DNA from 3 places in the Paenibacillus sp. J22R67 genome. Region 1 is predicted to be linked to each of the others. Evidence: riboswitches for the same ligand, from Rfam matches in the RefSeq annotation. Region 1 holds a riboswitch; each other region holds the start of a gene.
What was found. Region 1 has a riboswitch for cyclic di-AMP ahead of AC58VC_RS37290 (C40 family peptidase). Riboswitches for the same ligand answer to the same signal wherever they lie in the genome.
Positions count from the first base shown of each region.

Region 2: linked by a shared signal. The riboswitch ahead of AC58VC_RS08400 (hypothetical protein) and the one ahead of AC58VC_RS37290 (C40 family peptidase) in region 1 are both predicted to bind cyclic di-AMP.
Region 3: linked by a shared signal. The riboswitch ahead of AC58VC_RS35450 (hypothetical protein) and the one ahead of AC58VC_RS37290 (C40 family peptidase) in region 1 are both predicted to bind cyclic di-AMP.

Region 1 is NZ_JCAUAX010000025.1:12,186-22,769, forward strand. Features, by position in the region: gene AC58VC_RS37270 (hypothetical protein) at 1-291, opposite strand, end outside; gene AC58VC_RS37275 (methyltransferase domain-containing protein) at 469-1,362, shown strand; gene sugE (quaternary ammonium compound efflux SMR transporter SugE) at 1,399-1,719, opposite strand; guanidine-I (ykkC/yxkD leader) riboswitch at 1,799-1,901, opposite strand; gene AC58VC_RS37285 (MSMEG_1061 family FMN-dependent PPOX-type flavoprotein) at 1,969-2,631, opposite strand; gene AC58VC_RS37290 (C40 family peptidase) at 2,711-3,184, opposite strand; cyclic di-AMP (ydaO/yuaA leader) riboswitch at 3,188-3,326, opposite strand; gene AC58VC_RS37295 (hypothetical protein) at 3,495-4,313, opposite strand; gene AC58VC_RS37300 (M1 family metallopeptidase) at 4,371-6,326, opposite strand; gene AC58VC_RS37305 (YwhD family protein) at 6,579-7,070, shown strand; gene AC58VC_RS37310 (transglycosylase domain-containing protein) at 7,253-9,355, opposite strand; gene speE (polyamine aminopropyltransferase) at 9,640-10,467, shown strand.
Region 2 is NZ_JCAUAX010000002.1:503,995-514,578, reverse strand. Features, by position in the region: gene AC58VC_RS08420 (PrsW family glutamic-type intramembrane protease) at 1-2,104, shown strand, start outside; gene AC58VC_RS08415 (hypothetical protein) at 2,120-2,620, shown strand; gene AC58VC_RS08410 (MarR family winged helix-turn-helix transcriptional regulator) at 2,705-3,127, shown strand; gene AC58VC_RS08405 (alpha/beta fold hydrolase) at 3,182-4,012, shown strand; cyclic di-AMP (ydaO/yuaA leader) riboswitch at 4,071-4,207, shown strand; gene AC58VC_RS08400 (hypothetical protein) at 4,294-4,680, shown strand; gene AC58VC_RS08395 (alpha/beta fold hydrolase) at 4,751-5,590, opposite strand; gene gudD (glucarate dehydratase) at 5,782-7,149, shown strand; gene AC58VC_RS08385 (glycoside hydrolase family 26 protein) at 7,215-8,774, opposite strand; gene AC58VC_RS08380 (hypothetical protein) at 8,993-9,424, shown strand; gene AC58VC_RS08375 (response regulator transcription factor) at 9,580-10,269, shown strand; gene AC58VC_RS08370 (sensor histidine kinase) at 10,259-10,584, shown strand, end outside.
Region 3 is NZ_JCAUAX010000018.1:26,159-36,742, forward strand. Features, by position in the region: gene AC58VC_RS35415 (ATP-binding protein) at 1-35, opposite strand, end outside; gene AC58VC_RS35420 (histidine kinase) at 43-2,343, opposite strand; gene kdpC (potassium-transporting ATPase subunit KdpC) at 2,418-2,981, opposite strand; gene kdpB (potassium-transporting ATPase subunit KdpB) at 3,010-5,052, opposite strand; gene kdpA (potassium-transporting ATPase subunit KdpA) at 5,083-6,753, opposite strand; gene AC58VC_RS35440 (potassium-transporting ATPase subunit F) at 6,801-6,878, opposite strand; gene AC58VC_RS35445 (hypothetical protein) at 7,035-7,478, opposite strand; gene AC58VC_RS35450 (hypothetical protein) at 7,577-7,993, opposite strand; cyclic di-AMP (ydaO/yuaA leader) riboswitch at 8,113-8,281, opposite strand; gene AC58VC_RS35455 (hypothetical protein) at 8,566-9,087, shown strand; gene AC58VC_RS35460 (APC family permease) at 9,415-10,584, opposite strand, start outside.

The DNA.
Region 1 (10,584 bases):
ACTGTTTAAGTTGCCAGAGTACCAAACATAGTTGGCATTCGTAACGGGCACCCACGCAGGATCGCGGGGAATGATTTGTGCATTGAACCACGAGTTGTCGGTTCCGATCGAAACGGTGCGTTGGCTCAGAAAGCGGCCCGACCCGGGCTTATGGTACTTTCTAAGTTGCGTGCGGTACATCAGCATGGCTTTGCTTCTTGGCAGCCCTGCGCTCTTGGGGAGCCGAACAATTCTGCTCGGTTTTCCAGCAATACGTTGTTTGGGAATCATTTCTCCATCTCCTATCAACATATGAATATACTTGCTTAGTATTCTATGTGTACTAGAGGGATTTGCGAGGGTGAAAGGCTAGTAGCAACTTCTTTAAGTAGCCTGAATTTCTCATTTGCAATAAAAGGTACAATTAATATGTTCAAATGACATATAATATATGTTATAATGAGAAAAACGCAAAGGAGGTTCCTCCCAATGGATGACAAGAACGATAAAACCAAAAGACTTTCCGTCTACTTACCTGAAAAGGTGAAGACTGATCTGGAGCGCATGGCGGAGGAAACAGGCTTGTCTATGACGCAGCTTATTGTGATGGCGACGCATGGTCTACTGGCGAATTATGCCTCGCAGGGCGGAGCTATTTTTGCCGACTTATTGGCAGCTAAACAACGGATCGTTCACGAGGTGAAGGATCGGCAGCGGCTTTTGCATGAAGAGAAAGAAGGCGTGCAGGATTACTACGGTGCGCGAGCGGCTGAATATGAACGGATTTACGCCCGCGAGGATGCGGACTATCAGCAAGAGCTTGCGATGCTGGCGGATATCGTGAAGAAGCAGGTAACAGGGAGCCGTGTTCTGGAAGTGGCTTGCGGTACCGGATATTGGACTCAGTTCATGGCGGAAAAGGCCAAACACATCGTTGGTGTGGACGTACGACCAGAGGTGCTGCAAATTGCGGAATCTAAGTCCTGGCCGCTTCATAATACCACCTTCATAGAAGGGGATGCATACAGGCTTTCTGAGGTAACAGGGGACTTTGACAGCGGACTCGCCAACTTCTGGTTTTCGCATATTCCGAAAAATCGCGTGGACTCCTTTTTGCAAGGATTCCACGAGCGGCTTGGACGAGGAGCCCGCGTGTTTATTGCGGATAATGTGTACGTGCCAGGAAGAGGCGGAGAGCTGATTACGAATGAACATAGCGAAGATACGTACAAAAGAAGGGAGCTGGCCGATGGCTCCAAGCATGAAATTATTAAAAACTACTATTCGTATGAAGAGTTGAATGAGATCTTTAAGCCGCTGTCGGAGAATTTGCGAATATTTGTAGGCAGCTCCTTCTGGTATGTTAGCTACATAGTGGCTTAAGAATCATCGGCCAAAGTGAAGTAAGAAACGTTAGGCTTAATGTCCAGATGTGAACTTAAGGCCGAGAACGCCGACCAGAATGAGGATCATGAATAGAATACGCAGTAAACTAATAGGCTCATTCAGGAATAGGGTACCGATAATAATCGCCCCTACAGCGCCAATACCCGTCCAAGCGGCATACGCTGTGCCGATAGGAAGAGTTTTCGTAGCTGCTGCCAGAAAATAAAAGCTGATAATCATGCCGACAATGGTGATGCTTGATGGAATCAGTCGTGTGAAACCATTGGAGAACTTCAATGAGATCGCCCATACGACTTCAAAAACACCTGCAATGACCAGATATAACCATGCCACCGTGAATCACTCCTTCAATAAGTATTCGAAGATGCGCGGCAAAAAGAAAAAGCCTGGAAGCACTATCGCATCGCGATAAGACTCCCGGGCTTTTTCCCCTCCGTGATCACAGCGTATCCGCTGTGTGTTTTCTCTCGGACCAGACCAGCGCTGCAGCGCCCCGGAACCCTAGAAACATGATGTCGTAATTATAGGACGGCTTACATGCTATGTCAAGTTACACAATTTCTCATAAGGTGATGCTTTGCTCTATTCCTTCAGCTCGACGCCATTCAGAGCCACGTGAGCACGGAACATTGCCATGCTATCCGGGTGCTCCTGTTCTGGCAGCCAAGTGTCTTGCTCCCAAATCTTGGATAGCTTGAGGGCGCGACTGCAGTGAACGAAGCATTCCTGCACTTCAACGCCAACCCCTACAACGGGGAGCTTGCCGCCAAGCTGCATACCTTCGAGCAATTGCTCATCTTGCGTCAGCCAAGCGCGTCCGTTAATCCGCAGCACGGTTTCGACACCGGGGATTACGAACACCATGCCGACTTGGGGATTGTCGAGCAGATTTTGCAGAGAGTCAATGCGGCGATTCCCCAGCCGTTCAGGATAGATCAGACGACGATCATCCAGGACATGGACGAAGCCTGGATGGTCACCGCGCGGAGAGACGTCGCATAGACCCTCTTTATTTGACGTAGACAAGAAAAATAAAGGGGATTTTGCCAAAAAAGCGCGTATATGATCGTCGATGCTGGAGATAACTTTATTTTGGACGGCAAGGTGGGGCTCTCCGACACGGGGTCTTAGCTCCTCAAGGGACTGAATGATACCAGGGAATGGCGGGTTGTCGTTTCCACTTGTTAGCGACATGGTTGGTGTCCTTTCTCGAAGCCCAAGCGCTTCTGACAAATTTGTAACCACAAGAAAAGAATAAAAGCCCTGAAAAGCGGCTCATTCGAGCTAACGCTTGTCTGGGCTTTATTCATGAGGAACAAGAAAATTACTTGGATTCAGCAGTTAGTTGATTATAGATATCATCCCACAGAACACGTCTAGCGGATACATACCTTTTCGCATAATAGGATTCGCTTAGTTTGTTTTTCACGATACCTTCATTGGAAGCAGAGTGAATGAATTCACCGTTTCCAAGGTAGATGCCAACGTGAGAAACGCCTTTACCCCCTGTGTCGAAGAACACAAGATCACCTTTACGCAGATCACTTTTGTCGATCCAGTAGCCCTCTTTATTTTGAGCTGCTGAACTATGAGGAAGGTCAATGCCGAATTTATTGAACACGTACGATGTGAAACCAGAGCAATCAAAGCCTCTTGTTGTCGTTCCCGCATCGCGGTACGGTGTTCCAATCAATTCGTCAACCGTTGAGTCCAATGTGGATTCTGACGCAGACACACTCCCTAAAGCTACACTCAAAAACAAAACAAGACTAAAAAGAAGAGCAACAACCTTTTTCAACTGCTTGTCTCCTTCCGGTGCCTACGAGGTTAGCTGGAGGGTTCGGTTGAAGGTTCCCTATGATCCCTGTCTTGCAAGATCAATTCACCCGGTATGGTTCCCCCGTTTCCCCAAGAAATGAGGAATTCGGCATGAAATATTTGGTTTTTTGATGCTAGTCACTTTAATTCGTCATAAACATCGAAATTCCTCCTTTTTCGTGCAATTTGGTCTGAAAAAATGTGTAAAGGTTCGCTTTACAGACAAAAAAATCCCCTTTTGCAAGGGGATTGAACAAATCTAAACCATTAATGGTTTTATTTATTAGGTTTCATCGGCTCATTTTGGCGGAAAGAAGCTGATATTGCGAAGTGATGGACCACATTTGCATGAAAATATGGAAGAGCGGGAAAAGCTGATAAATGATCAGCGCTACCAGACCTGCCCAGATATAGGTCGTAGTAACTGTGATCCCTGCCAAAAGTCCTGAACTGAGTAAAAGTATCAGAGAAAGGCCGATAATTGGAAGTGAATACCGCATGAACGTTATGACCGTGGATACGATGCCGAGATGCGCCGCAATAGCGAACTGCACGTACATAAAAAGTAGATGCAGCAGGAAGCCATAAACCAGCATCCCCATGAGCCAAGGCAGTAAGTCGAGGGAAGCTTGTTCGTAAGATGTGCTGTGAGCCAGCACCTTCTGCGCTTTGGGCAGTACCCAGATGAGTGGCAGCAGAGACATGGCGATTCGGATTATATACACGGCGAAGAAGGGAAGCATGAGTTCCTTGATGCCGCGGACGAAGCGATAGCCAGCATTTTGATCCGAATGTGTGAGCGAGTAGTAGACGCCGCTATTCATCATCGGGGTGAGCAGCATGCGAGCTAGGAGCAAGATAGCCAGCCACCACAGGTAGGAATGGCTAAGATCCGTTTTGAATAACTGGAACTGACTTTCGGCTAGAAAAAGCTGGAGCGCTTCCTTCGGCTGGTCGCCGCCAGGAAACCGGTGCATGAGGGGAACTAGCACCCCTTGTACAAGCTTATACAGCAGCATGCCCCAGCACATTTGGTAGATGAATAAAACAATCGTAGCGAAGGGTTGCCGTAGAGCCGCCCTGAAGCCGGATTTGAGATAGGTTGTCACGGGTGTCCCTCCTAAGCGTTGTTTTCTGAAGGCAAACTTGCCTTGTAGAGTGGGCGCCTACCAGGCCACCCACCCGAAAATAGCTTGCAGGAATTGAATAATGCCGAGATTCAGGCGGAGTTTCCACTTGGTATCTACTTCTGCTTGCATGAAGTTATTAATATGTTTGTTTTCTAGAATGAGCGAGTAGTTCGGATCAATGCGAACCCAATCAACAGGCGTCGTGTGGGTTAGTTTGTACTCAATGCTGCTCTCTTTGCCGTCCCATGTTTTGTCGAGAACCGTACCGTCGGCGAAATGGAACTGAATCGGCACTTCGGGCGAATTTCCGCCGCGCTTGGAGATGAGAACCGTACTTTCGTAAGGGCCAGTTCCTTTGCTGCCTGCAGCTTTCACATGGATGCTCTCAACGGTGTAATCAATCATCATCGAGCCATAGACATATTCATTGAAGAAGTCGTCCCACTTCGTTTTGGAAACTTCCTCGACAATGTTTTGAAAGTCTTTGGTGGAGGGGTGCTTGAATTGCCATTTTTGAAAATAAGTCCGCATGATACGATCCATGGTTTTGGTGCCAACCTGTTTCTCAATTGCTTTCAGCACGAGCTTGCCTCTGGTATACACATTTTCTGCGTACTGATCATGTCCGGTATAGGCCCATGCATTTTGGCGTAGGGCGTTTGGAGAAGTAATGTAGCTGGACTCGACAGGCAAATTAGGGGTCGCTCCGAAGTCGGCTTCCATCACTTTATCCTCAGCATAGGAGGTAAAGCCCTCATCCAGCCAAGCTTCTTCAAACTCATTGCTCGCCACGAGGCCATAGAAGTATTGGTGTCCGATCTCATGTACAACAACGCGTTCCAATTCCTGATCCGGTGTTTTGTCCTCCGCGCCCCAAGCCGTTATTAGCGTAGGATATTCCATTCCGCCTGCGCCGTTGCCTCCAGGAGGAGGTACAACGATGGACAAGGTCGAGTAAGGATACGATCCGTACCACTGACTATAGCGGGATAGCGCTTTTTTGGCGGCGTACATATAACGGTCTTTCAATTCCTGATGGTTGGGATCCAGATAGAGCTTGATCTTCACCCCGGGTATTTGCGGTGTAGAGAAGGGCTCTTCCACATACACGAAGTGCGGTGATGCTGACCATGCGAAATCATGCACGTCATCGGCATAAAATTGATACGTTTTCGTCCCGTTCTCCGTCACAGCTGGTTTCACAGGGAAACCGGTCGCGGCAACCGTATAGTTCGCCGGCACTTGAATTTTCACATCATACAATCCGAAATCTGCGTAAAACTCCGAATTCCCATGATATTGGTGGAGATTCCAGCCTGGCTCCGTGCGACCCCTTGTGCCGGCCCGCTCATATGCGGCAACCTTAGGGAACCATTGCCCAGCCATCACGAAGTCGTCCACATAGCCCATTCTGGCGAAGGCTTGGGGAAGTTTGACGAGAAACTCCGTCTTGAGGGTGACTCGTTCACCGGCCCCTACGGGTTTTGACAGCGGTATTTTGAGCAGCGTATGGTCGTCTTTATTGCCGTCGTCGGGCTGTACAAACACCATGCGTGGCGTAAGGTCCTCGCCGTCAGCCGTTTTGACAGAAAGCAAGTCCATATAGCCGGTACTATCAGCCGTGGCTTCATCTTGCCGCAGCTTGCCGCCGGACTCCCGCATAAACGTGGTTTTCTTAGATGCGAATGCATTTGGATATAAATGCAGATAAATCTCTTGCACAGGAACTGTACCCGGATTTTCCCACGATAACGCTTGCTGCCCTTTGAGCTGCCTCGTCTCTGGCGTGTAGGCAACATTCATGTGATACTCCGCAATGCGGTAGCTCAGCGGTTCCTGCGTTTGTTTGTCCGAAGATTTGCCGCGATCAGCACCCTGCATGTCCGGCGCCGGTGCTGACGGTTCCTCCTTAGAGACGACAGGCACCGTCAGTTTACTTGCAGATGGGAGCAAAGTTTCAGACAGCAAGACAGTGCCTGCTGCAAGGAGCATGACAACGAACCATTGTAGCTTTCGGTTTTTGAATAAAACACTCAATAGATTCACCCCGCCTAACAAGCATCTACAGCATGTATATGTAGACAACCTAGGGAATATTTCTGTGAGTGGAAAAGATTTGTTACCATGGCCGAAAAGTAGGCTTATGCCAAGCCCCAGCTCTCTGCTCTTGTTCTCGTGGAATACTTTAGCTACAATAAAAGCAAAGGTGTCATTTTAACATTACGATGAGTGGAAGGTGCAACGATGGAAGCGGATAAAAAGAAGCTGGCCTTAAATATAGTAAGCTCCAAAGTCAATCACAAAGGATTCGGTGCTGGAGCGATCGATCTTAGCAATGTATCAGGAGTTATTATTGATGGAGATGAAGCGTACCTCGATGAGGGCACGCTTCATGCTAAGAGTAAAATCGAGAAGGGGATTAAATTCTCCACGAACAAAGAGGATGTGCCGAACGGACGCAAGGCGTGGATCGTTTGGGTGGCAGTGGACCGCACCGAAGAGGGAGCGTACTATGCTGGCATGTCTGCTTGCGAGATGCTGGTCGATACGGAGGCACGCAGAGGTTGGAAAATTCTGGCCGATCACGTGAACAAAATGGACGGCGCCATGAAGCGTAAATTCATCCTTGACGGCTTGTCCGACGGCGAGCGCGCAGCCCTCAAAAAGCAGCTAATCAGCCACAACGAAGAATGGTGGAACCGCTCGGATGATGTGCTGAAAAACGCTCTTTCTTAATCGCAGCAAGGCCTTATTTGAGATTATGAACATTATGTGTCATCCATTGTTACGCCAAGGTGAACCGAGTATACTAGACCCTAGTGTATGTTACCTCATATACTAGGACAGCAAAAAGGCAGACTAAGACGCGCTTAGTTCTGCCTTTTTGTGTTCTCTGAAAGCTGCGCGGAGACTGGGAATTAGTCATTCCACCAGCGTTTGATGTCGTTCCACCAAGAGCCGTTTTGGCCTTTTGGCGAATCCTTTTTATCCTCATTGGAAGCGGGCTTGGCGGGTTTGCCAGTGCAGTAAGTCGTTGGTTCTGTGCCGGCTAGAAAAGCCTCGAGATGAGCGTTCGGGCAATCCTCATTGGACAACTTTCCGCTCACGGGATCAATGTAGACATTCGCTACGCCTTCCGGAATTTGGAACAGCTTAGGCGGGATAGCCTCCAACGTTTGTTCCGTGAATTCCGCGAAAATAGGTGAAGCCAGATGCGACTCGACGGTAGAGATGTCCCGGCTCTTATCATAGCCGACCCATACCGCTGTAGCGAGCTCTGGCGTGAAGCCGACCAGCCAAGCATCCGTATCGGTCGTTCCGGTTTTACCGGCGATAGGCCGCTTGATCGTACTGGCAACACGGTTACCCGTACCGCCTTCCTCGAAAACACTCTCCATGAGATTCGTCATCACATAAGCAACTGCTGGATCAAGGACCTGCTCTTCTTGCGGAGCCGCTTCATATAGAATCTGTCCATTCGCATCCTCAATGCGTGCAATCGCAGTCGCTTCCTTATGAAGCCCCTGATTCGCAATCGTTCCGAATGCGGATGCCATTTCAAGCGGGCTTACAGGGAAGGAGCCGAGCGCCAGTGATGGTAATGGCTTCATCGGTGAGTCGATGCCTAGCTTGCGGGCCAGATCAATGACCTTCGCAGGACCAACATCCAGAATCGTATGAACCGCATAGATGTTATCGGATTTGGAAATCGCTTGCCGCATATCGATATTCGCATTGACATATTGGTCGTTGAAGTTTCTTGGCGTGTAACGCTGGCGGCCTTCATCGTACGTGAACACCGTCGGTTCACTTTTCACCTGTGTAACGGGTGTATACCCATTTTGCAGAGCTACCATATACACAATTGGTTTAAAAGAGGACCCCGGCTGCCTTGTATTCGATAAGGCTCTATTGAACTGATTTTCTGTATAGTCGCGTCCCCCGACCATCGCTTTGATTTCCCCGGTACGCGGGTCGATGGCGACTAGAGCTGCCTGCAGTTCAGGTTTGCCATTCAACTGCCCAGTGACGACACTTTCGGCGATTTCTTGCGCTTTCTTGTCGAGTGTCGTGTAAATGCGAATGCCGCCTTCGTCGAATTGCTCCTCTGGGATACCGAGCTTTTCTGTGGCTAGCGTACGTACATAATCTCTGAAATAAGGGGCCGCTGCGGGTTTCTTCTTCGTCAGCGGTTGGATGGTCAGCTTCTCTTTGCCGGCAGCGTCTGCGGCAGCCTGCGTGATGAATCCGCTGCGGACCATCGTTTGAAGCACGATTTTTTGGCGGTCCAGCGCATTTTTCATATCATAATAAGGTGAATAGTAACGTGGCCCTTTCGGGACACCCGCGATCATAGCGCTTTCGGCCAAGGTTAATTCACTAGCGTGTTTGCCGAAGAAAAGCTCAGACGCTGTTTCTATGCCATAGGTCGAGTGACCGTAGTAAATTTGATTTAAATAATCTGCAAGAATTTCATCCTTGCTTAGCTGCATCTCCAATTGAACGGCATATATCGTTTCTTTGATTTTGCGCGTCCAAGTACGGTCATGTGTCAAATACAAATTTCGAGCTAACTGCTGTGTGATGGTGCCTGCGCCTTGCACTTTAGCCATCGCTTTCACATTGACAATCGCTGCACGGGCAACGGCTTTCACGTCGACACCGAAATGATCGTAGAAATGCTGATCCTCCACGGCGAGCGTAGCTTTGATAAGGTATGGTGAAATTTCATTTAATGAAACGACCTGTCGATTTTGTCCCGAATAGAATGTGTCGATGAGTTCGCCGTGCGTATCAAACATTTGAGAAGTTTGCAGCATTTTCGTTACAGGCAACGTCTGCGAGCGCAAATACACGAAAAATATAGCCGCAGCAATAAGCATGAGAACGCAGGAAGTGAAGAAAAAAGAGAACATCTTCTTAATACGGCGCATCCAACGCATAGACGCAGGTACATCTTGCTCCCTAGTTTTTTGCGGAGTGCCAGAAGATGGCTGACGATTGTTTTCATTTTCGGACATCGATTCCTACCTCCTTTCTTGCTTCGCCCTAAGGACGTATTAACCAGTATGGAAAAGCATGGGTGTCCGTATTCAACAAATTGTAAATATTTTTTGTAAATTAGGGTAAAGCCCTAGGAAATTATTGCAATTTGGGGGTAATGAACTATAATACAATTTGTGCGTGTGAAGGGACAGGAAATCCCAGAAGTCCTTGCATGACATTTTGGGCTGGTGGAACACTGTTAGAGATAACGAATGTCAGTAATTATTCATCCAATATAGAAGCGAAAGAAGGTATGAACATGGAATTGTGGTACACAGAGAAACAAACAGACAGCTTCGGTATTACAGCGAAAGTAAAAGAGACTTACGTAAGAGAGCAAACGGATTTTCAAGATCTGTCAATGATCGAAACGGAAGAGTGGGGAACCATGCTCACGCTAGACGGTATGGTCATGACAACAGTAAGAGACGAGTTTGTTTACCATGAAATGGTTGCACACCCTGCGCTTGTGACTCATCCGAACCCAGAGAACGTGCTTGTTGTAGGCGGCGGCGACGGTGGTGTAATCCGTGAAATCATGAAGCATCCGAAAGTGAAAAAGGCAGTTCTAGTCGACATCGACGGCAAAGTAATCGAGTATTCCAAGAAGTACCTGCCAACCATTGCTGGCGAATTGGACAACCCGCGCGTTGAAGTTATCGTAAACGATGGCTACATGCACATTCATGATCACAAAAATACATACGACGTTATCATGGTCGATTCCACAGAGCCAGTTGGCCCAGCGGTTGAACTGTTCTCCAAAGGTTTCTACCAAGGCATTTATGATGCGTTAAAAGAAGAGGGAATCTTCGTTGCACAAACGGACAACCCTTGGTTCAAAGCAGACCTGATCCAAACGGTTAACCGCGATGTCAAAGAAATCTTCCCGATCGTGCGCGTATACAGCGCGAACATCCCTACGTACCCAAGCGGTCTATGGACATTCACAATGGGCAGCAAAAAGCATGACCCACTTCAAGTCGAGGAAGCTTCCATTCCGGAATTCCCGACGAAGTACTATACAGCACGCCTGCATAAAGCAGCGTTCGTTTTGCCTAAATTTGTTGAAGATTTGATTAAATAATGTGAAAAGCCGTCAGCCCTTGTGAGAGGGTGGCGGCTTTTTTGTGTACTTGCCCACCCGCACCCGCACCCGCACCCGCACCCGCACCCGCACCCGCACCCGCACCCGCACCCGCAC
Region 2 (10,584 bases), on a different contig from region 1:
GAATTCGATTTGGGCCATTCGAACAGGAATTCGGGACTTTATTGAGGCTATCCTTGTGATTTGCCAAGCATGGATAGAGAAATATCCGGTTATGAAAAAGGCTTATACGATTTTTTCTTGGTTGTCGCTAATTGTGTTTGTTCTGAGCTTATTTTTCGCAAAAGAATCACGTGCCATGATGGTTCAGTATGTATGGTCGATGTATGTGCTGCTGCAATTTTGGTTTCTATGCCGAAGCAAAACGATGCCGTGGAAGCAGGTCGTTCTGTTCGTATTTGCAGGTGTTTTCATCGTCGTACCATTCACAACTCTTACGGTCAATGCGTTCCACGTGCTTTTCGGCGGAAGAACGTCAGAGACTTGGTCCATGGCCGTTATAACACCCATTTTCGAAGAATTATGGAAACTCCTTCCCCTGGGGATCTTCCTATTCTTCTCGCGACGAGCCTCCGCTCTAAGTTTAGGAGATTATACGCTTATCGGTGCAGCAACAGGTGTCGGCTTTCAACTCATGGAGGAGCTTGCCCGAAGGTGGTTAAATTCCGGTATTCTTGCTAAAAAGTTTGGCTATAGCTTTACGATGCTAGGCGGCGAAACGATCCATTGGGACTTCTTCTCGTTGTTTCCAGGACGCTTCGAAGAAAGTCTGTTTCCGACGATGATGACCGTCGGTCATCCGGTACATACTGCTATGATTGCACTAGCGTGCGGGATTGCTTATCGGCTGTGGCCTAGATTAACGAAATGGGTCATTCTATTCCCTGCAGCTATATTACTTTGGTCTATCCTTGATCACGCGGCGTATAATGGGCAGCACAAGCTACCGGGATGGGTTTTCCAGCTTCATGATTGGACTGGCAGCGGTTATCAAACGCAGCCTGTCTTCCTGCTGATGCTGGCTGCATCGCTCATTGCTGATTATTTATCGCTGAATAAAGTACGTCAACGCCTGCCAACCCTGCCGAACGAGCCGTTTCTCAATCCGTTCTCTGAGCTGTGGAACATCTTATCTTCCCTGTTCCTAGAGCGGGGGAAATTCGGTTATTGGCTTGATTTCTACCGGCACAGGCGTGAGCTTGGATTTAATTTGCTTTATGGCAATGAGGAAGCACTCGGTAGACAGGAGCACATCCAGAAACGGATGAAGGTTCTGTATCAGGTACTCACTGGACTTGCTGCGTTTCTGCTTGTGGCTGCTCTGTATAAGGGTATGGAGGGCTACTACTTAGGCGGCGATCGACTAGCTTGCTTTGCTTGTATGTTCGATTCGTTACAAAATTGGTGGGATCGGTTGTCGTGGTTCGAGCAAGGTGCAATTATTCTTGGGACTATAGCGTTGTCGTTGCTGTTTGTTGGGTTCTGGCCTGCTGTCGGGTTCGCGTTGACTACGACTGGAATTGCCGGCAGTGGGCATGAGATTGCAGGGTATATACGTGATCCAAAGAAGCTGCTGACACCCGAAAATGCGCTCGCCGTTGCTACAGGTATTATATTAAGCCGAATTCCATTCGGCAGAGCTATCGGCTGGTTGGGGAAGAGAGGGCGGCGCTACGCCCGCAAAATTCTCGACAAGCTGGGTTCCCGAAAGCTGGATATTGACGTGCCAGGTAAGCTTAAAATTGAAGAGGTTATTGCACCGCAGAGTGGGAAAGCCATTAAGGTCTATACAGATGGAGATACGATAATACCCGTAGATAAAATTGAGAAATATTTGAGAGGCAAGGTCAATGTTAACATTCAAGACGTGAGGGAACAGATCCGAGATTTAAAGAGATTAAAACAAACCCAAAGAAAAGTATTTGATGCAGACCCTCATAATGCCGAACAGTTAAAAAGACTTGAAAAGATGAAACATAATTTTGATCGCTCAGATGATATGCGGCAAAAACTCGAATCGATAGGATTAAGTGATACAATAGAGAATAACCAATCCATTGCCAATCATTTATTAGAAGTAGGAAAACAAATAAGACCTGAAAATACGTTGGATTTCCCAAGCATACTAGAAGGTCCTAATGGTAAACTCAAAGTACTAACAACGTGGAAGATGGTTAATGGACAGCCGTATCTTTCAACAATAAAGTTAATCCCAACGACCATTTAAGTATGGAGGTATAGAATGGATAATAAGAAGCAAGATGAGAAAGCAGCAGCATTGGACAGGATCGTTAATTATGAAACATACATCTCCAATATGGATACCGATCAGTTAATTGCGATTCTAAACAGTTTAGACAATGTTGAGGAAGTCACTACAGCGTTAACTGAACTGTCCATAAAGGATAAGGAAAAAGCATCACCTTTCTGCTCGAAGATCCTGGAAGAAAATTTAGGGGATGCGTATCTTCAAGCCGTTGCATTTAATTTGTTATATGAAGATAATCCTGCAAAAGCAGTAGAGATAGTTAACAATCAGGTAGGAAGTGCTCCTGCGGCACTACTAGGGGCAATTATGGACAGTTTATCCGCTGACAGTTTACAACCTCAGGGACAATCATTCTCTTCAGAAATGCTGAAATCCATTGTAGACAGATATTTAGATTTAAGTGATGCGGATAAGGAACGTATTCTTGACAATTATGAGTGGTTCCAAGAATCCTACGAGAGTAAGCTTTTGTGATTAGACTTAAGGCAGCCGGCCAATTGGAACGGCTGCCTTAAATTTATATTTGACATTAGTTTGACGTCAAACTATAATCGAGATATGAAACCAAGAGATGCTGTATCACTTATATCCAAAATTAGAGAAAAGACGAATCGGTTTATTATATCCGAGATGGCGAAATACGGGGTCGAGGATATGGCTATTTCACATGGAGATATTATCTTTGCACTGTTTCATGCGCCTAGATTGACTATGGCGGATATCGCCAAGAGAATTGATAAAGATAAGTCTACTGTGACTGCACTCGTTGACAAATTGGTGCGTATCGGCTATGTGACTAAGGAAAGGGACAGCGAAGATTCAAGGGTCGTATATGTTGCCTTAACGCCAAGAGGGGAGGAACTGAAGCCTGTATTTGAAACCATATCCCAAGAAATGTTAGACGTATTTTACTTTAATATCTCGGATCAAGAAAAAGAAGAATTGCTGCGAATTCTAATGAAAATTTATCACAATTTTTAATTTTTTTTGTTCTAATAGTTTGACGTCAAACTAAATAACGAGGAGGAGCTTTTCATGAGAGATTATACGAAAGATTTGCCAGATCATAGGGTGAAATACATCGGAGAAAATGATCTATTCTTAGAAGTATTCGAGGGAGATGACCTTCCAGAGGCAAATCCAGAAAGACCTCCACTTTTATTCGTACACGGTGCTTACACGGGCAGTTGGATGTGGAGTAAATACATTCCTCACTTTATAAATAAAGGATGGCAATGTTATGTTATGAATTTAAGAGGACATTACAAGAGCAGAGTGCTCGATTTGACAAATGTATCCTTCGAAGATTATTTGGAGGATATGTTGGAGGTACTGGCTGAATGTGGTGTTCCTCCGATTCTCATTGGCTTTAGTATGGGTGGAATATTGAGCCAGAAGCTGGCTGAGACGGTTGAACTCGTAGGCTTGGTGGTGATTGATACAAGTATAAGCAAGGAAGTTTATGAATCTGTACCTTACAAAGAAATAGGACAAATGACACTGGGAAGCATCATGCCTGCCCCAACCCGAGAAGATTATTCAAGTATAGATGAATCGGTAGATGACATTGATTTTCAGAGAAAATATTTGGCTATGGAGTCGTTAAAAGCATTTAACGCTTTTTATTATTCATTGGGATCAAACGGTGGAATTTCGATAGACAGCAGGTTGATAGATATGCCAAGTTTGGTTATTAAGGCAGTAAATGGTGAGGAGGATGACATGCGCGGGAAGGTGACGGCTGAGCATCTCCATGCTGAATATACGGGGCTTTGGAATACAACGCACACCGGCCTGCTAGTCGGGCAAAGATATAAGGAGGTAGTAGATCGAATACTAGTTTGGTTGAAAGGCATGCATGACTAATGACATAGCAGATATAAGAAAATATTACTATTGCTTCTCTTTAAACATTGGAGTAAATTGATAAAATACGCTTAATTCTTTAGATTAAAGAAGCGGGGGAACCAAGTTTCCTGGGGTGAGTACACATATATTGTGTTAGGGTTAACTTTCAACCCGAATCCGTCAGCTAACTTCGTCAGCGTAGAAAGAAAAGGTTAGAAACATTAATTGGAACCCTGTTACATGAGGTTCTATTCCCTCGCTTCCTTTTTCTCTTCTAGAGAAAATAGGAGGAACTAGACATGCTGCTTACGAGAGTAACCAATGGGTTGAAGAATCTTATTCAAGTGAAGAGATCCAACGATTCTTTACAACGTCAACACGAGATTCTTCATTTAAAACAGCGGTTAGAGGAATTCGACATTCAATTTCCGAATTTGGCTTACCAACCATCAGGCGTCGAAACACAGACATTAATGGAAATAAGCAAAACGGTCGCTCAAAACAATGAGCTGCTCAATCAACTAAGTTCCGAAAAGGAATTAGCGGTTGAACAATCACTAGCCAGTCGTGTCGGTACTTCCCCGCAAATCCTGGAGGATCATCACAATTTTATCGTAACTATGGCGCATATCCTCAGTGGTCCGTATCCTTGCCTCAGAGAGTACATTAGCAGCAGTACTATTTAACTATCTTCAACAATAGAGAAGGAGCTTGCCTGCGGGCAGCTCCTTTTTTGTTAATTTAAGTAACGGAACTTCAAGTATAGATACGGCCAAAAAAGCGCTTGATAAGCTCGGAAACATGCTGGCTTTGTTCTTCGAGAACAAAATGCCCTCCACATAAAAAATGAGTTTCCACACATTTCAATAATTTTCCAAAGGTTAGAGCCCCTTCTATCGTAAATATAAAATCATTTTTGCCCCAGGTTATCAGGGTAGGAGGTTGATACGTTTGCAAGTATTGCTGCCAAGCGGGATATTGTTCTACGTTTTTGCGATAATCGTAGCCCAGTTCCAGCTGGATTTGGTCATTGCCTGGGCGATCCAAGAATAATTGGTCCATTAAATAACCATCGGGGCTAATCAGATAAGGCTGGCACACGCCAGTAACATATTGCATTTTGGTAAAATCAAAGGTTACTAGCTTGGCAAAGGCTGCCTCTGTTGCAGGACTTCGATCGGCCCAGAGTGCTTTGAAAAGATCAAAGGGTTTTCCTAACCCGTTTACACTTACCACGGCATTCTGAATAACGAACCCAAGAATGCGCTGTGGATTACGAATAGCCAGTCTGAATCCGATAGGACCCCCATAATCATGGGTGTACAAAATATAATGAGAAATACACAGATTATCAATAAGCTTTTCAATCATCATAGATAGATTCTCGAAGGTGTACGAATAGTCTTCTACGGTAGGCATGCTGCTATTACCAAATCCAAGATAGTCAGGAGCAATGACGTGAAATCGGTCTGATAGTAGAGGAATTAAATCCCTGAACATATGGGATGAGCTTGGAAAACCATGAAGTAGGATGATTGTTGGATTGTAAGGACTTCCGGCTTGGCGAAAAAATAGATCCCAACCATCAATCTTCATTTTTTTATAATGTACCATGATTTCAACTTCCTCTCCGGCGAGCTCATACTATTCCCTAACAAAAATATGTGAATTTGACGTATTTAAGTACTTAGGAGCTAGAGGACGTGGTACAATTTAGCATAAGGTAGCTAGTTAGTTTTCACATTCATTAAACCGGTATTCATCCAAATGAGAGGGAGAGACCAGACATGAAACAAGAACTACTAAATGAGCAATCGAGAAACCAGACTTCCCGTACACCAATTATTACCGAACTTAAGGTTATTCCAGTTGCAGGGCACGATAGTATGCTCTTCAATCTTAGTGGGGCTCATGCTCCATTCTTTACACGTAATATCGTCATTCTTAAGGATAGTGCAGGGCATACGGGCGTAGGTGAAGTACCAGGCGGTGAGAATATTCGTAAAACGCTTGAAGATGCGAACGCACTGCTTATCGGTCAATCGATCGGTCAATACAATAACATTCTTACCAAAATTCGCAAGCAATTCGCTGATCGAGATATGGGTGGACGCGGTTTGCAGACTTTCGATCTTCGCATCACGATACATGCCGTTACGGCTTTGGAAGCCGCATTGCTTGATCTCTTGGGACAATTCCTTGGTGTTCCTGTTGCTGCACTTCTAGGAGAAGGTCAACAGCGCGATAAAGTAGAGATGTTAGGCTACTTGTTTTATATAGGTGATCGGAATCGAACAAATCTCCCGTACCTGGGGGCAGAGGATGCTGAGAACGAGTGGTTTAGACTGCGTCATGAGGAAGCGCTTACACCAGAGGCCGTTGTGAAACTAGCCGAAGCGGCTCATGAGCGATATGGATTTAATGATTTTAAGCTGAAAGGAGGCGTACTGCGCGGTGAGGAGGAGATCGAAGCGGTCACAGCACTAGCGGAACGTTTCCCTCAAGCCAGAATTACACTTGACCCTAACGGGGCATGGTCTTTAGCTGAGTCGATTCACCTATGCCGCGATAAGCATCATGTATTGGCTTATGCCGAAGACCCATGCGGAGCAGAAAACGGTTATTCCGGCCGTGAAATTATGGCTGAGTTCCGGCGTGAGACAGGCCTTCCTACGGCAACCAACATGATCGCTACCGATTGGCGCCAGATGGGGCATACGATTCAGCTGCAATCTGTCGATATTCCGCTAGCCGATCCACATTTCTGGACGATGCAAGGCTCTGTTAGAGTAGCTCAGATGTGTCATGAATGGGGACTGACGTGGGGATCTCACTCGAACAATCATTTTGATATTTCACTTGCGATGTTTACCCATGTGGCAGCCGCAGCACCGGGGAAAATAACGGCGATTGATACGCATTGGATATGGCAGGACGGTCAGCAGTTGACTAAGGAGCCGTTTCAGATTGTTGGGGGCATGGTGGATGTTCCGACCAAGCCGGGTCTGGGCGTAGAAATTGACATGGACGCTATTGAAAAAGCGCATCAGCTTTACAATAAGGAAGGTTTGGGAGCGCGTGATGATGCGTTGGCTATGCAATTTTATGTCCCAAATTGGAAATATGATCATAAACGACCTTGTCTTTTGAGGTAGGTGATCTACATAACATAAACCCTGACGGACTTTGATCCGTCAGGGTTTTTTCATGCAAGATGCCATTAATTTGTAGATGTAACACCTTTGCTAATAGCAGTGGGCTCCATTTTGTCATTGAAAGCTAGTGCATACCATGGTTCAGTCGCCGACTCAGCAGGCACTTGAACTTCAATTTCCCATGGAGCTTCATAACTGACGCCAAGAAGCTGATTGCCTTGATAAATGGCGATAGCAAATGGAGGTTCACCTCGCTCATTCTCAAGCTTAGGGTTAACAATAACCGTTTGTTTTCCAATGGGAAGAGATTGGCCTAGAACTGGCGCATACCGATATTGAATAGGGTCAACACCTGACTCGACCTTGCTTAGGAACCAATCGGATGTGATTAGCCTTTGATATAACCCGTCCATGAAGGGATTCTCCCCGATATCGTAGACATAAGTCCCATTCGTTCGAATCGCTTGCGCGCGGCTGAAGTTAAAGTAGGTGATCGCTTTAACCTGCGGAAACAATCGCGGCAGCAAACCGTACATGTACCCCATTTGGCCTTCGGCCCAGCTCCAATATGTTTGGTTAGTCGGCAAATAGGTATGAGCAATTGCCCCCTCTGAAATCATAATAGGTTTATGACTATAACGCTCATAGAGAGGTGCGAAGGTATCGATTACGCTCCCTTTGAGCTGTTCTTTATCTGCTGAATAGGGAGTATTGTACAAGGAGAAACCAACCCAGTCTACGTAGGCGTCGCCTGGATAATAGTCATCGATCGTATCCGCTGGCGAGAAATTAGGCGACCAAACCATCGCGACATTAGGTGCTTCTTCGGCCATAATATCGTGAACAAGGCGGAATTTCTCCACGTATTGCTGAGGATTACCATGCCAAGGCACCCATGCGCCATTCATCTCTGAAGCATAACGCAAGAATATTGGAATGCCGGAAGCCTTGGCTTCCCGCGCAAACCGGCGGACGTATTCGTCATCCTGCACGTCGTCCAAGCCATAGCGCGGTTCCCAACCGATCTGGAGTGCGCCGCCCAGCTCCTTTACTCTTTCGGCTGTCCGTGCCGGGAAATACGTGTTCGTATCGGTCTGTACCTTCCGCCATCCGACATAAGCCAAATAAAGGGCGTGCTTTCGTCCGTATACATCTTCAATCTTCGTAACATCATAGCCGACTCTGCGATCTGCCCCTAGCATACCAATATAAGTCCCTGATGCTGGCTCGTGTTTTGCAAGACTGGAAGATTCCGCTATCGAAGGGACGCGGTGATAGAGCTCCATTTTCGCTGAAGGAGATTGAATGCTAGGCCAATTATGAGTTAGTGGCGATATCGAAGGAAGCCCGGCTGAGTAAGCCGCGATCCGATCTTGGTAGGCAGCAGCGGCATCAGAATATCCGGATTGTGCGGATTTCTTCTCTTGGTTCTTCCAATAGGTAACTATATCCGGCTGTTTGGGCTTGGGAGTTGGGGAAGTAACGGTGGGATGAGTCCATATAGCAGCAGGTTCTGATCGGCTATGCTCGAGGTCATTTATTTGCGTATCGATGACAAAAAAAGTGACCGCGATGCAACTTGCCAAGCCGATGGCACCTATTGTCCAGACAACCTTTTTAAACATGATAGAGGTTCCTCTCATAGGGAAGTTGTAAGCCTCCGCGGATTCAATAAGTTAATTGTATGCCCAAACTTGGGAGGCGGTCAATGGAAGTGTCGCTACCAATAGGGAGATAGCTTCTTAATAAATCTTAAGGTTTACTTACAATACTCTTTAAAATTTACCCTTAATATAAAAGATGTCGTCGACGACACAACAACCACGAAAAAGGAGATTTAAAAATGAAAAAACTAATTCTATCAGCATCTCTTGCAACACTAATCCTAACAACCGCAGCCACTGCCTATGCCGCAACAAATACTGATCATTCGGCAGCACCTGTAGTTCCATCTGTTCAAGCGCAAACGAATGATTCGAATGTCATTGGATATATTTATGAGGTAGAGAACGATGGGAACTATAAGAAAAAACCACTGACACTAGGAGAATTCAAAAGTACTAGATTAGAGCAAACGCTCGGAATTTACAGCAAATCGATCAGCTTAGGCCAAGTGTCTCAACAACAATATGATGAAATTAGTGCCCGATTAAAAACGGAATTCGCGAAATGGGACGGGAAAACAAATACAATTTCCTATGTTGGCATGGATGGAAAAACCTATACGGTGCCGCCATTTAAACAGTGGAATCCAGGAGATCCAGGGGTCGGCTAACGATTCGTAGGTTGACAATAACAAGGACGCAGGGAAATCAACTGCGTTCTTTTTTATATAAACCTTAAGAAAAACTTATGAATTAGTTAAAAGAAAATTTAACTTTTGGTGTTACCCTAACGTTAACAAATAGGTAAGATCGGAGAATTAGAAGGATGAAAACGATTTTGGTTGTAGATGACGACAAGGAAATTGCCAATTTGGTTTCGATTTACATGCAGAATGAAGGGTTTCAAATCTTGCAGGCGTATAACGGTGAACACGCGTTAATAGCACTGGAGGAGAATGCGGTTAGTTTGATTATCCTCGATGTCATGATGCCGGGCATAGACGGAATGGAGGTGTGCCGAAAAGTGAGGGAGAACAAAACGATCCCCATTCTCATGTTAAGCGCGAAGACACAGGATATGGACAAGGTGCTGGGGTTAATGAGCGGTGCCGACGATTATATGATAAAACCTTTTAACCCATTAGAACTAGCTGCAAGAGTGAAATCGCTTCTTCGTCGTTCGTTTCAATATAACGCTGTACCTCATACGGATCCTGAACATGTGTTGAAAATACATGCCATTGAGATTAACAAGGCGAATCATAAAGTGACCGCGGATGGCAAGGACGTTCCCTTGACGAATCGGGAGTTTGAGATCCTTCATCTCTTGGCCGTTCATCCAGGGAGAGTTTTCAGCGCGGAGGAAATCTTTCAGCTCATTTGGCAGGAGAACTATTATTTCTCCAATAATACCGTTATGGTGCACATTAGCAATCTTCGTGACAAATTGGAAAAAGAGCTAGGGTATAAGTTGATACAAACCGTATGGGGAGTCGGATACAAAATTGAAAAATAACCTGTACAAACAAATCGTTACTAAACTCATCATTATGCTTACAATCAGCGCGGCGAGTACGCTACTCTTTCTTTTTTGCATCTATATGACTTTAAGAATCTTATTGAACTACGGTGTTAGAGCCCTTTGGCTATATTTCAATATTATTGATGAAAAAATCGGTATTCAAAGCTGCTATATCCTTTTAGGATATCTATTTTTCATTGGTATTACGCTAGTCTTGAGCTTTAAACCTATTCATTCCTTTATGCGAATCATAGAGAGTGTTAAGGAAATTGAAGCAGGTCATTTCGATCACCGGATTGCGATAAAATC
Region 3 (10,584 bases), on a different contig from region 1:
GACTTCCAGCTGATCCAACCATTTGTTTTGTTCATCATGCTCTCATTTTACCTTATTTCCTGCGGATTGCCACATATCGTAATCGGCTACAATTAACACATCCATCTGGGAGGTAAGCGGCAGCAGTTTCTTGACTGTGGCATCTTTCCACACAATAATTTGCGTGGCCCCCGCCAAGCTTGCTTGAGATGCAAACATGGCTGGAATGGCTTTACGACTCATCACTTCTTGATACACAAACTCGCCACCAAGTCTAACCGTAAGTCTCTCTAAAGTTTCTAGCTTAGACTTCCATTGCTCTCCGTTCCCCACGGCTATAAAGCTTATATACCAAGCCGCTTTAAGCCTATGCGCGATTCGAAATCCCCGGCGAATTAAGCGGTCAGCTTGTGATATTTCCGTGATACAGACATAAATCACTTCTTTTCTCCGCCATGGACCGCGAAGGGAGTTCTTGCGCTCCATAGACTCCAATCGCTCATCTACATCATCAGCAATTTCACGTAAGGCTAACTCCCGGAGAGCGATCAGATTGCCAGTTTTAAAAAAGTTATTCAACGCTTGATCCACCTTGATCATCGCATAAATCCTGCCTTCTCTCATGCGAAGCTGTAAGGCTTCAGGAGCCACATCAATTAACTGCACTTCATCGGCTGCCCGAAGAATACTGTCCGGGACCGTTTCACGAACCCGAATGCCAGTAATTTGCTCAACGGCGTCATTTAAGCTCTCCAAATGCTGAACATTTACCGTTGCAATGACGGATATGCCTGCTTCCAAGATATCCAGCACATCTTCGTACCTTTTCTTATATTTACTGCCAGGTACATTCGAATGGGCTAATTCATCCACTAAAATGACTTCTGGCCGCGCTTTAATAATAGCCTCCGTATCCATCTCCTCAAGCTTCACACCTTGATAGGCAATTTCTGCCCGCGGCATAATGGTCAGTTCTCCAATCTGTTCGATTGTCCCCTTTCTTCCATGCGTTTCGAGCAATCCGATCTTCACATCAATGCCCTTTTTGAGCAAATCATTGCCTTCCCGCAGCATGGTATATGTTTTACCTACGCCTGGTGCGGCTCCAATATAGACCTTGAACCTCCCTCGTTTGATTTTTTCGATTTTGGCCTGGACCTCTTGATTGCTAAGACGCTTATATTTGTACGGCTCCTTCGACACCTGCATGTGGGTAGGAAGAATGCGCTCCCCATCCCGAGAGGCACGATCAGCAACCAGGAACACATCGATATTCTTGACTCTTTTCAAAATGCCATTGATCACAGACCCTTGCCAAAAAGTTTGCCACTTGCTTTGTTTGGAATGTCCTAAAACAATACGAGTTACTTTATGATGAATGGCATAACTAACTAAAGCCTTAGGAATACAACGGCGCATTCGCAGCGGCAGCTCTTCAAATTTGCCACCTACTTTTTCGACAAGCTTCATGATCGACCTTCGAAAAGCGGCCGCTTCCTTCGAGAGCGTTTTATTGAACTTGCGCAAGGTCACAACATGAAGATCACCATTCAACCGCTTCGCGATCTGCTGCCCTCTCCGCACATATATGGAACCATTCCAATGATATTGGGCAGTTACCAGAATGCGCTCCGTCGCCCCTGACGGCCCTAGAATACCCATCTGCTCACGATGCGCTTCCAGGGAGTCATTCACGTCCTCTGCAACAAGACGCAAGGCCAGCTCTCTTAGTACGCCTAAGTTGCCTCGCTTGAAAAGAGCAGAATCTTTATTCCCCTTGAGATGACCTTCTTCCAGTCGATTAAGAATCATTTCGGGCGTTGCATCAATTAATCGAACCTCATCAGCCAGCTCCAGCGTATCTGAGGGCACACAATGCCCCACTTCAATACCCGTCAACTTATGTGCAACTTCCATCGTGGCAGCCAGCTCATACACGTTCACAGTAGTGATCACACTAATATTGTTAGCAAGCAGAAACTTGATATCATCTAAGCGCTTAGGGAAACGGGCATCTGGTCGATTAAGATGGGCCAAGCCGTCTACGAGGACAACCTCCGGATTTCTCTCCATTAATGCATCTAGATTTAAATCTTTTTGCTCAACGCCGTCTTTCATCCAATGAATGCTTGGCACTCTTTCCAAATCTCCTAATTGTTCCACGGTTTCTGGCCTTTGCAGGGTAGATACCGCGCAGATGACCACATCAATCCCCTGCTGCCTCAGATTATGCCCTTCCCGCAGCATATGGTACGTCTTTCCTGAGCCGCTTACCGCACCAATATAAATTTTCAGGCTCCCGCGATGCAGTTTGGAGATGGATAATAGGATCTCTTCCGGTGTTTTCCTTTTGAAACCATCCAATTCAGCATCCTCTCCTTTCTCCTCAAAATGACGCAGAAACCACTCTCGACCTATCGAGAGTGGTTGTCAGCAGCTTACAATTTCACTTGTTTTAGCAGCTCTATATTCAGTTCAGTCACATTCACCCTTGGCTCACCGAGAAAACCGAGCTGTCTGGTTTTTGTAAACTGATCAACAAGACCGTTAAGCACGTTCTCTGCTATTCCTGTTTCTTTACTGATTCTAGGTACTTGGGCTTTGGCCCCTTCTGGTGACAAATCCGGATCAAAGCCGGAGCCAGACATCGTTACTAAATCAGCAGGAATATCGGTTAGACTAGGATTTTCTTTCTTCAAAGCATCAATCTTTTCGGCCAATGAAGCTGCATAATCACTTGAAGCTACCGCCGTATTGGAGCCTGAGGAAGCTGTCGGATCATACTTGGCTGTAGATACCCTTGGATGAAACAGCTTAGGTGACTCGAAGCCTTGAGCCAGTAATTCCGAGCCAATGACCGTTCCGCCGGATTCGATCAGACTTCCATCCGCTTGTTTGGGGAATAAAACTTGAGCTACACCTGTCGTAACAAGCGGATAGATGAGCCCGCAAACGATCATGAACAATATAGATACACGAATTGCTACAAAAACCGATTTCATGACGCTATCTCCTCGTTTCTCTTTCTCTTTAAACGATATTCAGTCCGTGAAGTACCATATCAATGATTTTAATCCCAATGAATGGTACGACGACACCGCCAATACCATACAGCAGCACATTGCGGGACAATAATCGATCCGCTGACATCGCGCGATATTTAACGCCCTTCATCGCTATTGGAATCAGCAGCGGAATGATAATGGCATTAAAGATTAAAGCAGATAGAATAGCCGATTCCGGCGATGCCAGATTCATAATATTCAAGGCCTGCAGCTGTGGCATAGCTAAGATGAACATCGCAGGAATGATCGCGAAATACTTAGCGATATCGTTGGCGATGGAGAACGTCGTTAAAGCTCCACGAGTGATCAGCAGCTGTTTCCCGATGGAGATAACGGAAAGCAGTTTCGTTGGATCCGAGTCCAGATCGATCATGTTGGCGGCTTCCTTCGCAGCCATCGTACCTGAATTCATCGCCAAACCTACGTCCGCTTGTGCCAGTGCAGGAGCATCATTCGTTCCGTCGCCTGTCATCGCAACAAGCTTGCCTTCTTGCTGTTCCTTTTTAATCGCAGCTATTTTATCTTCCGGTTTCGCCTCTGCAATAAACTCGTCTACACCCGCTTCAAGGGCGATCGTTGCAGCTGTCAGGGGATTATCCCCTGTACACATCACGGTTTTGATACCCATTGCACGCAGTTCAGCAAAGCGCTCCTTCAAGCCAGGTTTTACAGTATCTTTGAGGTAAATAACACCATATATCCGCTCATTAATCGCTACAGCAAGCGGAGTGCCTCCGGCCTTAGCAATTCGGTTCGTAATTGTCTCTAAATCATTAGGAATTTTGCCGCCTAAAGCTGTTACATATTTTTTGATCGCGTCAACCGCGCCTTTACGAACTTTGGAGCCTCCGACGAGATTAAGCCCCGACATACGCGTCTCAGCTGTGAACTCGACAACTTCCGCACCTTCGTATGCACTCGTTTGCCACGATTCGCCAAGTTTATTGGCCAGCTCAACGATAGAGCGTCCTTCTGGTGTTTCATCTTTGACAGAAGCTTGCAGGGAAGCAAACGTGACGTCTTTGGCCGTTACACCACTTACAGGAACGAATTCGGACGCCATCCGATTCCCGAATGTAATGGTCCCTGTTTTATCCAAAATCATCGTATCGATGTCGCCAGCGGCTTCAACCGCTTTACCGGACATTGCCAGAACATTAAACTGTGTTACACGGTCCATACCGGCAATACCGATCGCGGATAAGAGACCGCCGATTGTTGTCGGAATCAGACAAACCAGCAGAGCGATCAGCGTGGAAATCTCTAATTTAACATTCAAATACTGTGCCATAGGCACCATCGTCATAATGACGATCAAGAAGATTAGCGTCAGTACGGCAAGCAGAGTCGTTAAAGCAATTTCATTCGGCGTTTTTTGCCGTTTCGCGCCTTCAACGAGTGCAATCATACGGTCTAAGAAAGATTCGCCTGGATCGGTCGTCACTTTGACAACAATATAGTCAGACGCTACCCGAGTACCGCCAGTTACCGAGGAGAAGTCGCCACCTGCTTCCTTAATCACAGGAGCAGATTCACCTGTAATCGCTGATTCGTCAATGGAGGCTAAGCCTTCAATGATTTCCCCATCGGAAGGGATGATCTCACCGATTTCAATGCGAACGACGTCCCCCTTACGGAGTGTCGTAGAGGACACTTCCTTATAAGAGCCGTCCTTTTGAACCAGACGAGCCTTCGTATCGGACTTCGTTTTCCGCAAAGAATCAGCCTGAGCCTTACCTCGCCCTTCCGCCAGTGCTTCCGCAAAGTTAGCGAAAAGCAGTGTGAAGAGCAGAATGAGAAAGACCGCGATATTATAAGCCCTGCCTACTTCTGTCGAGCCAAATAGATCAGGAGCAAGCGATAGCAGCAAGGTTATGACGGTTCCTACCTCAACCACGAACATAACCGGATTTTTAATCATTACCGCTGGATTCAGTTTCTTGAATGAATCCACGATAGCTTGATTGACAATTTCTTTTGATAATGTTTTTTTACGTTCCACAGCCATGTAAATCCTCCCTCTCTATTACGTCTATCCTTAACGCGCTGCCAAATGTTCAGCAATCGGCCCCAATGCCAGCGCCGGGAAGAACGTTAGAGCACCGATAACTAATATAATCATGATCAAAATCCCCATAAATAAAGGCGTGTTGGTCCGAAGTGTGCCTGTTGTAACAGGTACCACACGTTTGGTTGCCAGTGAACCTGCGATAGCGATCATGGCGATGATCGAGATGTATCGGCCTACTAACATAACCAAACCAATACTCATCGCATAAAAGTTCGTTCCAGCGCTCAATCCGCCAAAAGCAGATCCGTTATTAGCAGCACCTGAGGTGAACGCGTAGAGGACTTCCGATAGGCCATGCATGCCTTGATTCGCTATGGAAGTGACCGATTCAGGGCGAATGAGCGCCCAAGCTGTCGGTACTAGAATAATGAGCGGATGCGTCAGAATCGCGATCGCAGCCAGCTTCACTTCTTTGCCTTCAATCTTTTTGCCCATAAATTCTGGCGTACGTCCAACCATCAGTCCACAAATGAATACGGACAAGATGAGATAAAGCAACCCGTTTAATAAGCCGACCCCTTTGCCTCCAAAAACGTTATTTAACATCATTTCAGCTAAAGGAACAATGCTTCCTAGCGGTGTAAGCGATTCATGCATCGAGTTTACACTGCCTGTTGTAGCAGCTGTAGTAACGGTTGTGAAAAGTGCCGTTTCGGATAGTCCGAAGCGAACTTCCTTACCTTCCATATTGCCATGTACACCAAGCGCATCTACAGCGGATATACCTTTATACTCCGCATAGAACACCGTGGAAAGCATAACCAAGAAGATAATTCCCATAGCAGCGAAGACGGTCCAGCCTTGCTTTTTGTTCTTACTCATTAATCCGAATGCGTATACCAGCGAAGTAGGCAGCAGCATCATACAAATGATATGGATCATATTGGTAAATGGCGTTGGATTTTCAAAAGGATGGGCAGCATTCGTTCCGAACCATCCGCCACCGTTAGTACCGATATGCTTAATCGATTCAAAGGAAGCGACCAATCCACGAGTAATCGTTTGTTCGGCCCCTTCAATCGTTGTCGCTTGAGCAGCTCCCAGCAAGGTTTGTGGAACTCCTTGAAAAACTAGAACTAAAGCAACAATGAAGCTAAGCGGCAGAAATACGCGAGTAATCGCCCTTGTCATATCCACATAAAAGTTTCCGAGATTGTCTTGACGGCCAACTAATCCGCGGATAAAAGCTACAGCTACTGCGAATCCCGTTGCTGCCGACGTAAACATCGGGAACGTTAGCCCTACCATTTGAGATAGATAGGACAGTGTATTTTCACCACTGTAAGCTTGCCAGTTCGTATTCGTAATGAAGGAAATCGCAGTATTAAAAGCGATCGTTGGCGATACATTGCCGATCCCATCGGGATTAAGCGGTAGATACTTTTGAAGCCGAAATACGGCGTACATCAGGATCATCATGACAAAATTGACGATTAATACAGCTCCTAAGTATTTTTTCCACCCCATCGCTTCTTCTTCTTTTACACCCACTAACCGATAGGTCGCACGCTCAAAGGGACCAAACACACGATCCAGGCCGCTCTTTTCATAACCAAATACTTTCACCAAGTAACTACCCACTGGCTTTACCAAAAGCATGATAATCACCAGTGTGATGACTACTTGTAACAATCCCATACCCATAGTAGGTTCTCCCCCTGCTTACTTAAGTTCATATTTATCCATTAGAATTTCTCCGGCTTTACTAAAACAAAACCGAGATACACCATGATAGCTACCGCAATTAGTCCAATCACAATCATTTGGTTGCCTCCTATAAGTTTTCATCCAAAAACTTGCATCGAAAGCATCAGCTTACGCTTTTTCACAAAATTTCATAAATCCCCAGAACCCCAGGAAGGTCAATGCCATTAATAAAATCATTGTCACATCGTTGTACATAGCGCACCTCCTTCAAATCAGACAGTACCTAATTTATTGGTTTTTTGTAATAAAGTGGATAGAAGGAACTTCACATCACCATTTTTAGAATAAATAACGTAGTCAGCGCCTAACCCTTTATAAATCAATCTAGGATTTACGCTTTGGGTAATCACATACATAGACCCTGATGTCCAACTGCGGCATATCTGAATGTACCGGCAGCATAACGTCAAGCTCTCTTCGAACAAAATAATGTTTCCGATTGGATAATCGGGAATAATAGGTGTAGATGAACCCGGTACCGATGTATCCACTTGGATGATTTTTTTCACTCCCTGCCCCTCTAGCTTGAGTTTTTCCATCTTATTGTTTGTTAATGCAACAAAAGGAAAACTACTCAACTTTATTTGTTTCATAAAGTCTTCGCCTGCCTTGGTAGGCGCAGCTATTAGCAGCAAATCGCTTTGCATGACTTTCATCGCTTCCTCTCTTACCTGACTCATTGTAACGCCGAACGGTATAAAAATGAGGTAAAGAATCTATAGCGTGCATATAAAAAAAGCATAAAAATGCCTGCTTAGAAAGAGACATAAGCCTCTGAATGGTCAAAGATATAGGAACGATTCGATAGAACATCTACCTCTTTTTTGCCTATAGATCTATGATGAAGCTTATCTGACAAGTCCGTTAATGCCGACTCTATAACATGAGTCCTTGTTTCCCCCCATGCCTCTTTCTTCTGATGCACATATTCCAAACCGTCCTCAAGGGAAAGCCCTTTGAGCTTCTGAAAGACAACAGCCCATTGAACGAAATCTCCCTTCAGGTTGCCGCAAGGAATTTCATAATCCCCTAAACCGCTCGTCCCCAGACTTGTTGAGATCGAAAGCATGCCGCACAGGCAGTCGCGGCCATGTCCAGGCAGCAGTTTATCGGATAACTCATCATCAAAGCGATAGCATTCAATTCGGGTAATCTTGCATTCGGGAACCATTGGTAGATTCACTCTCCTCAATTTTTGGACAACAAAAAGAAGCCTGCGAGCAGAGAATCTCTGCTCTCGGGCTTCATGGCAGCTTCTATATACAAGCTGTAATTAGCACGATAGAACGTTGGCTCTCTCCCAATTCGCTTACGAGGTTAGCTGTCGGATTCGGGCTTGGAAGCGCCCTACCTTGGCAAGCTGGAGCTTGCCTTGGATTCACCCCGCGAAGACGTTGCTCTAGAGCCGTCCTCAATTGGTTCCCCCGTTCCCCTTGCGGGAACTCAGCATTTTCAACTTGCTGTGAAGTTGATGCTCTGAATCTTACGCCTTGGAGCTCAGCCTGTAAAACGTACCGCAATCTCTTTTTCGGCATAATGACTAATGGGTGCGCTTTCAATTAATCAAAGCATTCATTATCACTATCCAAGCTTCGTTTTCCTTCCATTTACGCCATTTTTATCGTTTTTTTATGGGTTACCCCACTTTTCTTTACCCCATTTTTATCACTCCCAGCCTTACAATTAAGGAGCAGAACACACACATTATTTCTGTCAGGTCTTACGTGCAAAGGAGAAATGACGATGGCTTCTACTCCCCATTATTATTTAGGGTTAATCCCCGAAGCGTTAAATCCCATCGCTTTAACTTATGAGTGGTTCGGTGTCTTATGGCTAGAAGAAGCTAACCGTTTCCCTATTATTGTCGGGTACTGGTTCTGTAAGGCGAAGTCGGAAATTATTCAAAAAGCGCAGCAAGCCGGATATGCCAAATGGACGGAAATCTCCGAGCATTACGTGATCATGAACATGTACAGGTCTATACGAAACAAACAAAAGGAGCAAGATTGGGAGAAGCGATCTAGGCTATCTATCCGCATGAATTTCACAGCCCCTTGGAAGAACGTTCCCTCTGGACTATATGTGATCAAATCGAGAGATACCTTCCCGCTGCATGCTTCTGCCATATGTAAAAAAAGGTTCTTCCTTTGGTTAGAACACGCGGCCGTGTGTGAAACCGAGCAAGAACTTCAAGCTTTCATCATGCGCGTGCAAAGAGAGCACTATCTTGGGAAAACAATTAAGGCTGGGAGCCCCACGGTGTAGGCAGCCTGACATGCAAAAAACGCCAGGTTGGTTTCCTGACGTCCTCATGATCCAGCGTAATTCCCAAAAATCTAACGGAAATCCGGCCTAGTTTTTACGAGGGGAGCTACAGTCCTCTATTTTAAATAAAATAAACGATTTCCTCTCAAGGCGGAACTACAGGCTCCTATTTGTCCTCCATGGCACGTTTTTTAAGTGAAATTGGCAAAATAGCGGAACGTAGTTCCGCTAAACATCGAATATCTGGGTTTTTATCAAAATAGCGGCGTGTAGTTCCCCATAGCTGTCAAAAAAACCGTTTTAATATGCTCGAATTTATTTACACATCTACTTTTTCAAATGATACGGCACCGTCGTCACGATCAGATCCCGCCTGTACAGCAGAAACGCGCGGATCAGCAAGCTGGACTGATTATGGAGAATGTGCTGCCAGTTTCGTTTGGGGATAAACTGCGGAATCAAGACCGTTACCCGGTAGTTCGACTCATTCGCCTTATGTTCCACGGTATCGATGAATTTCGTCAACGGTTGAATGATGCTTCGGTAGTGAGAATGCAGCGTAACTAACCGCACATCCGGCTGCCAACACTCCCATTTCTCTTGGAACTGCTTCTCGGCCTCCCGATCAAAAGCCACATACACAGCAATAATCTGGTCCGGCGCCAGCGATTTGGCGTAATTCATGGAATTTTCCACGACATGTGTAATTCCCGCGACAGGTATAATCATCACATTGCCTTTGATCTCGACGGAAGGCTCACATGTCGTGATTCGGAGCTGCTCACCGACAGCCTCATAGTGCTTTTTGATTTTATGGAATGTATAAACAATTAAGGGGAGGAAGATAAACACAGGCCATACCTGCCCCAGCTTTGTGATAAAAAAGATCAGCATCACGGTAAAGCTAATCAACGCGCCAATCAAATTGATCGTTAGTTTGACGATCCAGCCTTTAGGTTTCTCGCGTACCCACTTCACCAGCATTCCTGTTTGCGCGAGCGTAAAGGGGATAAACACACCAACCGCATACAGGGGAATGAGATGCTCCGTCCGGCCTTTAAAAGCAATAATCAGAATGATCGACATAACCGCCAGGAAAATGATCCCGTTCGAATAGCCCAATCGATCCCCTCTGATCGTAAACATTCTAGCGATATATTTGTCCCTGGCCAAATTAACAGCAAGTAAAGGAAAGGCCGAATACCCGGTATTCGCGGCAAGCACAAGGATCATCGCAGTGGTGCCTTGGATGATATAGTACATGTAATTCCTCCCAAATGTTTGGGAGGCAATCTGTGAGACTACTGTTTCCTGCGCTTTGGGAACGATGCCGTAGGCAAAAGCCAAATACACGATGCCCGAAAATAAAATGGCAAGCAATAACCCCATAGCCGCTAAGGTTTTGGAGGCATTATTCGGTCCTGGCTCTTTGAAGTTTGGAATCGCATTGGAGATTGCTTCCACGCCCGTTAATGCCGAACTGCCGGATGCGAAAGC